Regions from separate parts of the Brassicibacter mesophilus genome, predicted to be linked through region 2. Evidence: riboswitches for the same ligand, from Rfam matches in the RefSeq annotation. Region 2 holds a riboswitch; each other region holds the start of a gene.
The links. Region 2 has a riboswitch for cyclic di-GMP ahead of HNR33_RS12785 (transglutaminase-like domain-containing protein). Riboswitches for the same ligand answer to the same signal wherever they lie in the genome.
Positions count from the first base shown of each region.

Region 1: another riboswitch for cyclic di-GMP. It lies ahead of HNR33_RS18260 (ABC transporter substrate-binding protein); the one in region 2 lies ahead of HNR33_RS12785 (transglutaminase-like domain-containing protein).
Region 3: another riboswitch for cyclic di-GMP. It lies ahead of HNR33_RS15165 (hypothetical protein); the one in region 2 lies ahead of HNR33_RS12785 (transglutaminase-like domain-containing protein).

Region 1 covers NZ_JBNPXI010000022.1:32,994-36,282, reverse strand. Annotated here, with positions in the region: gene HNR33_RS18260 (ABC transporter substrate-binding protein) at 1-1,387, opposite strand, end outside; cyclic di-GMP riboswitch class I at 1,499-1,587, opposite strand; gene HNR33_RS18255 (hypothetical protein) at 1,819-2,811, shown strand; gene HNR33_RS18250 (protein-glutamine gamma-glutamyltransferase) at 2,808-3,289, shown strand, end outside.
Region 2 covers NZ_JBNPXI010000011.1:101,336-104,624, forward strand. Annotated here, with positions in the region: gene murI (glutamate racemase) at 1-468, opposite strand, end outside; gene HNR33_RS12785 (transglutaminase-like domain-containing protein) at 670-1,461, opposite strand; cyclic di-GMP riboswitch class I at 1,476-1,551, opposite strand; cyclic di-GMP riboswitch class I at 1,590-1,665, opposite strand; partial or broken gene HNR33_RS12790 (S-layer homology domain-containing protein) at 1,821-3,289, opposite strand, start outside.
Region 3 covers NZ_JBNPXI010000015.1:87,552-90,840, reverse strand. Annotated here, with positions in the region: gene HNR33_RS15175 (tetratricopeptide repeat protein) at 1-400, opposite strand, end outside; cyclic di-GMP riboswitch class I at 494-578, opposite strand; gene HNR33_RS15170 (oleate hydratase) at 791-937, opposite strand; gene HNR33_RS15165 (hypothetical protein) at 1,128-1,640, opposite strand; cyclic di-GMP riboswitch class I at 1,738-1,825, opposite strand; gene HNR33_RS15160 (methyl-accepting chemotaxis protein) at 2,232-3,289, opposite strand, start outside.

The DNA of each region.
Region 1 (3,289 bases), on a different contig from region 2:
CCTTAATTTTAACATCTTCTATTCTTCCTGTACCTTCATTATAATTCTGTGCACCTTCAATACAATATAATTTAAATGCATCGAATACAAACTCATCTGGATTTAGTGCCTTTTTCCACGCATATTCAAAATGTGAAGCCTTTACTGGCTCCCCATCAGACCATTTAGCATCTTTTAAATAAAAAGTATAAGTTTTTCCATCATCAGACACGGTATAATTTTTTGCCATTGCGAGTTGCATTTCTCCATTTTTTTCAGTCATTAAGCCTTCAAACATGTTGCTTATTATATGATATTCATCCGAATTTATGGTAAGCTGATGATCTAGTGAATATATTTCATTTCCTAAGTTAATCTTTAAAATATTCTCTTTTGACTTACTATCATTCTTAGGATATGTCCATTTTTTATTCTTTATTTTGCCGTTATAGTATTGATATGTAAATGTACTTTCTCCTGCGAACAAATTAAATTCATAGTCTTTAATCTCATATTTTTTTGCAATTTCTTGTATGTTATTTATATATAATTCTTCAACTTGATTTCTAAAGTTCTCACTTAGAATAAAAATACTGAAGTCCATTTTAGTTTCATTATTTGAAATTAAGTTTATTATGTGTTTATTGTTATGATGGTAGTTAAATGTATCAAATACAATAGAAGAATCACCATATTCAAACAGACCATTCTGTCCCCAGATTTCCATGTTCATTTTTGTATTTTTATCTTCTAACAATTCAAATATATGTTTACTTGATACTGCAAAGTTTAAATTTTGTCCATCTACTGTAACTAACGTAGTTATTCCAATTAAATCTCCATTCATGTCCATGAGTGCACCTCCTGAACTTCCTGGAGAGATTGGTGTTGTTGTCTGGATTACTTCTACTCCATCAAAGTCTCTAATAGCAGAAATAATACCGTCAGAAATTGTATTTTCAAAACCTAAAGGGTTTCCTATTGCTACTACCTTTTGCCCCTTTTTTAAATTCTCAGTAGCTCCAATATTTAATGGTTTTGTTGGTACATTTATTTTAATCAGTCCTAAATCAGCTTCTTGAGATAACCCTAATACATTTATTGTGCCATATTCATAACCTTCTTCCATACCTTCCATAACTACACCGAAGTAAACTCCACCCTCAAGCACATGATAGTTTGTTATAATAAGACCATTTTCACTAATAACTACTCCTGATCCAAATTTTTCAACCTCTCCCTTTTCATTATAGGCTTTAATTAAAACTATGGATTCAGACAGCTCAGCTAACTGCTCATATGTTTTATTGTCATTATGCTGTAAATTGCTGTCATCAGCTTGTACAGGGAATGATGAAAAAATTAAAAGAGTAATTAAACTTAAAATTAAAATTTTGTTCCTTTTCAAAGTAACTACCTCCCTATTTTAAAATATAGTTGTTTCTTAAATACATATTCTCTTGCTACAAAAAATGTCTTCTCATACCGAAAAGGGCATAAAAAGACATATCTTTTGCTTTTCGGCAACCGGCTACCATAACAAGCTTTCCTTGCCTTAGGTCCTTGGCTTTGCGTCCCTATCTTTCAATAAGTTTGCCTTTATCAAATTTTGATATTTCAACATATTTAAAATAGCACTAATATCCTTACATTATATCATAGTATTTTGTCGTTTTTTGTTTTAGATTTACTTATCTCAATTTTTAAACAATTTAGCTAATACAATTTTATTATTTATTTTAACATATTTATAATATTTTTTTGCACTTTGATAAACACAAAATTAGTTTAGCAATATTATATAATATATCATCTAAACGCAAGGGGGTATAAAGTTCAATGAATCAAATAAACATTACAAACCTTTTGGATAAAACAAGGATAGATAATGGCACTGAAAATATGAAAGACCTTTTTGATTCAACTGCTAAAAAAAATATTAAAAAAGCCGTAGAATTAATTAATGAACAAAATGTAAGTTTTACTTCATTGTTTTTGCTACAAGATAAAATTAATGAATTTAACATCACTAAAGAACTAAGCTATAAAAACAGAGTAGCACTGGGATTTATTGATGGAATAAGAGATGAGAAAAAGGATATTTCTTTTGCAACTACCCTGTCATCTGAACATACTCATTCAACTCAAACTACTTTAAAATGGATACTCGAAAGTGGTTATACTGATGATGGGCTTAATAATGATTTCGACGAAGTATTAGATAAAGCTGCTATACTCCTAATAAAATCATTTAATGATAATTCAGAGCTACCAATTATAGTAGATTTAGTTTTTGACCGATACAAAAGAGGTTTCTATATTCACGATCTTGTATGGGCACTTTTTGAATCACGCGAACTTAAGAGTCTTTATTTATTAGCAGAGCATTTAAAATCCACAGATAAAAAAGAAGTGAGGCTGGCAAATAAGCTTTTAAGCTTTATCCCCGGTATAAGTATAAATAGCCCAAAAAGCAACGAGGAAAAATACACATATTTTATAAAATGGTTTGAAGAAAACAGTCCATTTTTATATTATACAGGTGAGAGTTTTCAGCTAACAAGTGAGCCTATCCCTTATGAAGTAAATTTAGAAGCTAAGTATTTATGTAAAAAAATATTAATTGATACTGGAGAATTTGTTGATCCATTAACTAATAAGGAAAACAATGTATTAAATTCGTTTAAAAAACTAAATAATGATGCTAAAACCCTTCTTTCAAGCTTTTCTTATATGACATATCGTAAAGACAATACATGGTGGAAAGAATGGATCAGATACCCTATAGCTAGTCAAATCAATATAGCAAAAGCTAAAGGAGGGTCATTATGATTAGGATAAACGGTAGAATAATCCCTCCAAATAATATTATCGAAAACTATCCTGCAAATATTATTGAACGAAAAATCATAAATATTTTATCTGAAAGTTCAAAGGTGTATCGATATTCTTCATTAGATGAGCTACGTTTTGAGCTTAAGATTCGTTCAAATATTGTTAATGCATCTATAAGATTGAATAGAAGTGGATTAGCATTTAAAGTCTTTCGTAAAGCTTATTGTAATACTAACTTTTGGGAACTTACTAGAGAAGGAGGATTTTTACTAAAAAGAAATGCAGTTCCTAGTAAAGCAATAAATGATATCTTTATGAATGGTAGAAAATATGGCACTGAATGTGCTACAGCTATGGTTATTGTGTTTTATAAAGCAGTTCTTGATATATTCCCTGAGGAACTTTTTAATAAGTTATTTTCAAGTATACATTTAATGAACTGGAGCTATCTAGATAAGAATCTTGATATTGGATA
Region 2 (3,289 bases):
CTCCCAACCATCTTCTACTATTTGAACAAATAGGGGACATGCTACTCCTATTACTTCTGAGTTTTTATTAAGTGACCTTATTTTAGTTTGATAAGCTTCACTATTTATAGTACTAGTAGTACCGATAACTCCTATTTTATTGTTTTTTGTTGCTTCTATGGCTGCCCTCGCTCCTGGGTTTATAACTCCCAGTATCGGTACATCAAATACTTTTAAAGCTTCTTCTAGTGAAATTGCACTTGCAGTATTACATGCTATAACTATAGCTTTTATATCTTTGCTTAACAAAAACTTTATACATTGAAATGCATATTTCTTTACTGTTTCTTTTGATTTTGTACCATATGGTATTCTTGCTGTATCTCCAAAATATATTATATCTTCATTAGGTAATTGCTCCATGACTTCTTTTAATACTGTCAATCCTCCAATACCTGAGTCGAATATTCCTATTGGTCTATTGTCCATTTTATCGCTCCCTTCAACAACTATGATACTTCATAGAGATATTTTAAATTGCAAAATATAAAGCAAATACTTAAGTCAAAATAATAAAAATCTCCATCGCATAAACGTTTTTTATACTCATTTTTCATTGATATACATTTATATTATATTCTAAAAGCATTTAAAAGACTAATAAAAAAAACCTGGAATCCAGGCTTCTTTTTAGTATTCTTTCAATTTATTGTATTCATTTGCATCTTGAAACATATTATGGCTTGTCCCAGTTTTGAGGGCCCAAGCATCATATGTCGCATCGATAACTTTCCAAGTGCCATCAATATAAACCTCATTCCATGCATGATATGCATTTATATCCTCTCTATATCCTTTTACGAGCTTTGCAGGTATACCCCTACTTCTCAACATTGCTCCTAATAGCGCTGAGTAGTCATAACATATCCCTTTTCCATCTTTCAAAACTGTATCTATATCAGGTATATAATCTGAACTAAGGTTGTCCACCTTTTCGTAATCATAACTTATATTATTCACAACATAATCGTATAGGACTTGTACTATTTGTCCTTGGTCTTGTTCATCTTGTGTTAAAGATTCTGCAAGTTTGATAGCTTCCATATCTTCATTCCATGAAATTGGTTGAGTAGATTTGAGATATACTGAATTTTCTTCGGAGATATCTGCTTCAAAACTCTCTGTGGCTATAACTTTATATTTATTACCTGAAGTATTTTCTAATACTGATACTATATATCTACCTTGTCCAAGCTGAAGCGGAAAAAACTCTCCATCATTTTTTAAATCATAATAATATTTTATGGAATCTTTTTCTACCATAACCTTGGTTTTTTTATTTATTTCATTATATGATATTCTGACTATGCCTTCTTCTGCTTTTTTTATATCAATAGTAACACTTGAAGAAGCATTAACTGTTAAAGAACTAAATAACATTATAAATATAATTAACATTGCAATACATCTTGTTTTTTTCACTGAAAACTTCTCCTTTCGGTAGCTGGCTGCCATGTTACAGGCCCTGTAGCTTTGCGTCCCCCAGTTTCCCAAGGTTTGCTATTATCGTTTAAGAGTTATCAGCTAAAGCGGAAATAAAAAACTAATCTTTCGGTAACTGGCTGCCATGTTACAGGCCCTATAGTTTTGCGTCCCTCAGTTTCCCAAGGTTTGCCTTTATCGCTTATTAGCTGATCTTCAAAATATTTAGTTTGCTTTTATTATATCACATACTTCTTTAAAGTAAATAGTTTTTTTGGACAAGTTTTCCAAATAGAATCTGATTCAATAGAGAAAGGGACAAAGCAAGCTGCCTGCCCCTTTTGCTATTATATTGAGTTTTACATATCCAATTTTGGATAATATATTTCTGTCCAATCCTCGCTGCCGTCTTCTAATCTATTGTAATAATGGCTATTAAGCGCCTCTTGCATTGCTTCATAATACCATTTAGATTCATCTAAATCTGGATACTTTCTTGCTTCTGGCAATATCTCACCTTTACTAACACTTCTTTCTAGTACATTGTTGACTAGAGTTACGAATTCAGCTCGAGTGATATACTGATCAGGTTTGAAAGTCCCATCATCATAGCCATTTACCCATCCTTTTTCTGCTGCTGAGTTTATATACTCATTTGCCCAGTGTCCATTAATGTCTGAGAATTTATCACTTTCAAATGGACTTAAGTTATTAAATCTAGAAGCTATTGTAGCAAGTTCTGCTCTTGTAATATAATTACTTGGCTTAAACGCTCCATCTGTATACCCTTGGATTATTTCTCCCTTAGCAAGGGTAGCAATGTGCATATTTGACCATCTATCTGCTGCTACATCAGAAAAATCGTGAATATTGGTCTTTAGGTTGTTTCTATATTCTTCAGTCAAAAGTCTGTAGAATACTGTAGCTACTTCTTCTCTGGTAATTAATCCTTCTGGCTTTACTGTATTGTCAGGATAACCTTTGATGTATTGATAATGATCGTTCCTGTTTAGCTCAGGTACAGCTAATGGAATCTCTTCATCAATTATCTCAATTTCCTTGTCATCATCTTTGTCTCTGTCTTTGTCTTTATCTCTGTCATCGTCATCATCATCTTTGTCTTCTATTTTTATGTAATAGAAGCTTATTTTATTTCCTTCTACAGCTAGAGTAATTGTAACACTTGCTGGAGCTACCTTCTTATAACCTGCTATGTTAATTGCTTTTTCAGTTATTTTTGCCCTAAAGGTTTGGTCTTTCACTATTCTTTGTTTTGCTAGAGCTCTATTTGTATTTTTTTCTAGGTAGTTTACTGTATAGCTAATATCTGTTCTCGAAGTATAGTATACTTTGATTACACTGCTTTCCTCAGTCACTGTATATGGTAGTTCTGTTGAATTAGCTTCATCTACCTTGTAGCCTATTGGCATGTTTTCATAGCTTATACTTTCTACTACTGGATTCGCTACTAGTACTTCTCCACTAGATGTCGCAAATGGTTCAACTGCTCCATCCTTGTAGTAATTCACTGTATAGTCTAATGTCTGCTCTTGGTCTACTACATAGTATACCTCTATTACACTGCTTTCCTCAGTCACTGTATATGGTAGGCTTGTTGATGCTTCTTCGTCTACCTTGTAGCCTATTGGCATATTAGCATAACTTACATTTTCTACTACTGGGTTTGCCACTAGTACTGTCATTACTTCTGATGTTTCTAGTAGTTCTCCGTCTTTATAGTAGCTTACTGTATAATCTAAGGTCTGCTCTTCATCTACTGCATAGTATACCTCTATTACACTGCTTTCCTCAGTCACTGTATATGGTA
Region 3 (3,289 bases), on a different contig from region 2:
TTTTATTAATTGTCTCTACTGCTTCATCAATTTTACCATTTTGATAGTATGCAATACTAAGTTTAGCCAGAGCAAGTGTTGAATTAGGATACTTGTTTAATATTTTTTCATATTCATTCATAGTAGTGATATATCTCCTCTCCTTCTCGGCCCTAACCCCTCTTTCATGAGCAACACCTGCTTTCACTGAAGATGGAAACTTTACAAGAGATAAAATAAGAATAATAATGATTATACCAAAAAAAGCTTTTATCCATAATGGTATTGGACGGTTTGATAACTTATCTCTGCACTCCTTACACAAGGGTACCTTATACTCCGGTTCTACTAATGAGCTATTGCAATTTGTACATACAATTACATCATCAGCAATATCCATCGTTTCAATATCCTCAGTCATAATTTCATCCTCCTTTCAAATAATTCGTGTCATAAAACAAAAAATCCTTACATACCGAAATGCATGAAAGGATTTTACACTTACACGTTATAATTCGGCAACCCGGCTACCATGGTCATCTGACTTTAGATCCGCAGCTTTGTGTCCTTATCTTTCGATAAGTTTACCTTTTTCGAAAATTTGTTAGTCTGTTAGTTTTGTTTTACCACCGACGTAGTATATCAAATCTCATCCGAGAAATTTGTAGAATGTTGTCGATTAAAACATTTTTCCATCAATATTATCATTTTTAGTACTTTAATACTATAAAAAATCCACTATCTTATAACCTGCTTTAGTAGGTTAAAGATAGCCGATTCTCTCATTATCTAAATCAAGTATTCAATGCTCTTAGTAAAGTGCGATAGAGTATTCCTCAGTAAATACCATGTCCTCAGTAATTTCGACGAACTGGTTGATCATTGCAAAATTAATAGAGCCTTCAGGTACTACCTTTGGACGATCACTCATAGCACGTGGCTGGAATTGTGAATCAATGAATATATCTTTAATCTTGGTAAAAGAAAATGATCCTAATGTACCGCATTTGACTCATTTTCTAGATATTCATTGCATTCTTTTGTTGAAAATCTCAGTTAGAATGTATTTGACATTTACTTAGATATGACAACCAAAGTGTCTCTTCAGCTCCAGTTAGTGATCATTTTATTATTCTGTGACGCTAACATCATCTAGCATATCTTTGTTCGAAAAATTTCTTTGGTTCATCTCTTTTCAATTTGATAAGTACTACATATTCGATTTGACTTTTCAATAATTTTGATATTTCTTTGTTTATGCAAATATCAAATGTTCCTCCTTTTTCTTCATCTTCTTTTAAATCATACTCATCAATTATATATATTCTTAGATACCACCTGTAACATTCATCAAATAACCCTAATTTAGCATATGTTTCTCCTGAGCGACTCTTATAAAATGTTTCATTATCTTTTGTAAGTTCTAGTATGAAATCTTTTGAAATGACTTCTTTTGTAGTTAAGTATCCATCATGTTCAAACCAATCCCTTACTTTGCATATTTTCTCATTCAATAAATTGTTTTTATCTAAAACCTTCATGATTAAGTTAATACTTATTCTTAGTTCATCTAAAGATACAACTGATTCTGTATATAATATTTCTTCATTAAAACATTTGAAAGAAGAAATATACATAGCATTCCTAAGCAAAAAACTCATCTTTTTTCTTTGCTTTACTATAGTTGTCCCTCCTTGTTTTTTAAAAATAAAAAACTCTCATGCCGAAAAAGAGCATGAAAGTTTTCATACTAAGTTGTCCGGCAGCCTGGCTGTCATAGTAATCTCTTGCCTTAGATCCAATAGCTTTGCGTTCCCACATTTCTATGAGTTTGCCTTTGTCAATTTTAATTATATCTAAGAAATTTCTAGAAATTATTAAACAACCTTTTACATCAATCCCATATTCTTTATTAATTTACAATTTCTTTTTTATTTCTTTATAATATTACACATTTTGCATTTTGGGGACTTTAGTACCAATAGTTTATATTCCACATAGTACACCTCTCCCAATTTCTAACTTTCTCTATATTCTTTTTATAAAATTAGCATTACTTTGCTTTATATTTTAGTTGTATATTATATGTAATATTTTTATGAATCCTATTATTTTATATAGCCTTTAAATTGAAAATCTATCAGTATCTTAAAAGCTTGTTAGAATCAGTTTTGGGAACAATAAAAACTGTAAGCATAATAATTATAATGCCTACAGTTAAATATCTATAAAATACCATTCTATTTTTAATTTTACATCTTTATTTTAGATACTATATTGACAAGCTTAGTTGCACTTTCTAAGTTACCATTTGTTGTATTTCTGATATTGACAAGCTTTTCTACTATATTTGTCGTTCTAACTGCTATATCTTCGACTCCACTTGCCCCTTCATTCATTGTTATAGACACTTCATTCACAGCTGTTGAAATGTCTTGTATTGCAGCTCTCAGCTGTTGAAACGTAGCACTGAAATCCATAATTAGGCTATTAAATGTATCTGCGTCTTTACTGTATTGTTCTCCTACTCCAACAAGGGTTTTGTAATCTTTATTTACTTCTGTTTCTACAAACTCAAGTATTTCCCTTGAGCTTTTTACTAGATTATCTACTGATGGATTTACTATTTCCACTACTTCCTGTATATCTGTTATTGCTTGTGATGATTGTTCTGCTAATTTTCTTATCTCATCTGCTACTACTGCAAACCCTCTTCCAGCTTCTCCTGCTCTAGCTGCCTCTATAGCAGCATTTAATGCTAAAAGGTTGGTTTGACTTGTTATCTGAAGTATTGTATCTGCTAGTATATTTATTTTTTTAACTGCATCTATCTGTTCTATTGCAATATCTAGGTCTTTCTTTACATTTTCATATATCTTTTCAGATTTCTCAACTGACTCTACTGCAGTATTTTTCAGCTCTCCTGCTCTTTTGTATACATCTTGTGCTTCTAAAGCTCCTGCCTCTGCTTTCTGTGATATTGATTCAATAGCCTTTTCTATTTCTTGTACCGACGCATTTATTTCTTCTGATGATGCTGCGGTTTCTTCCATTCCTGCAGATAGTTCTTCTGTGGTAGCAGATGTTTCTGTTGCATCATCATTTAATTCTGTGGATGCTAATTCAACTATGTGTGCGTTCTCTTTTAAGATATCAGATGATTCATTTAGTTCTTTTGTAAGGTCTCTTAAGGAATTCCTTAGAACAAGCATAGATTTTGCCATAGTTCCAGTTTCATCCTTATTTTTTAACAGCTTTTCTGCCTCTGAATCATATGTCAAATCAAAATTTGCTGTTTTATTTATTAGCT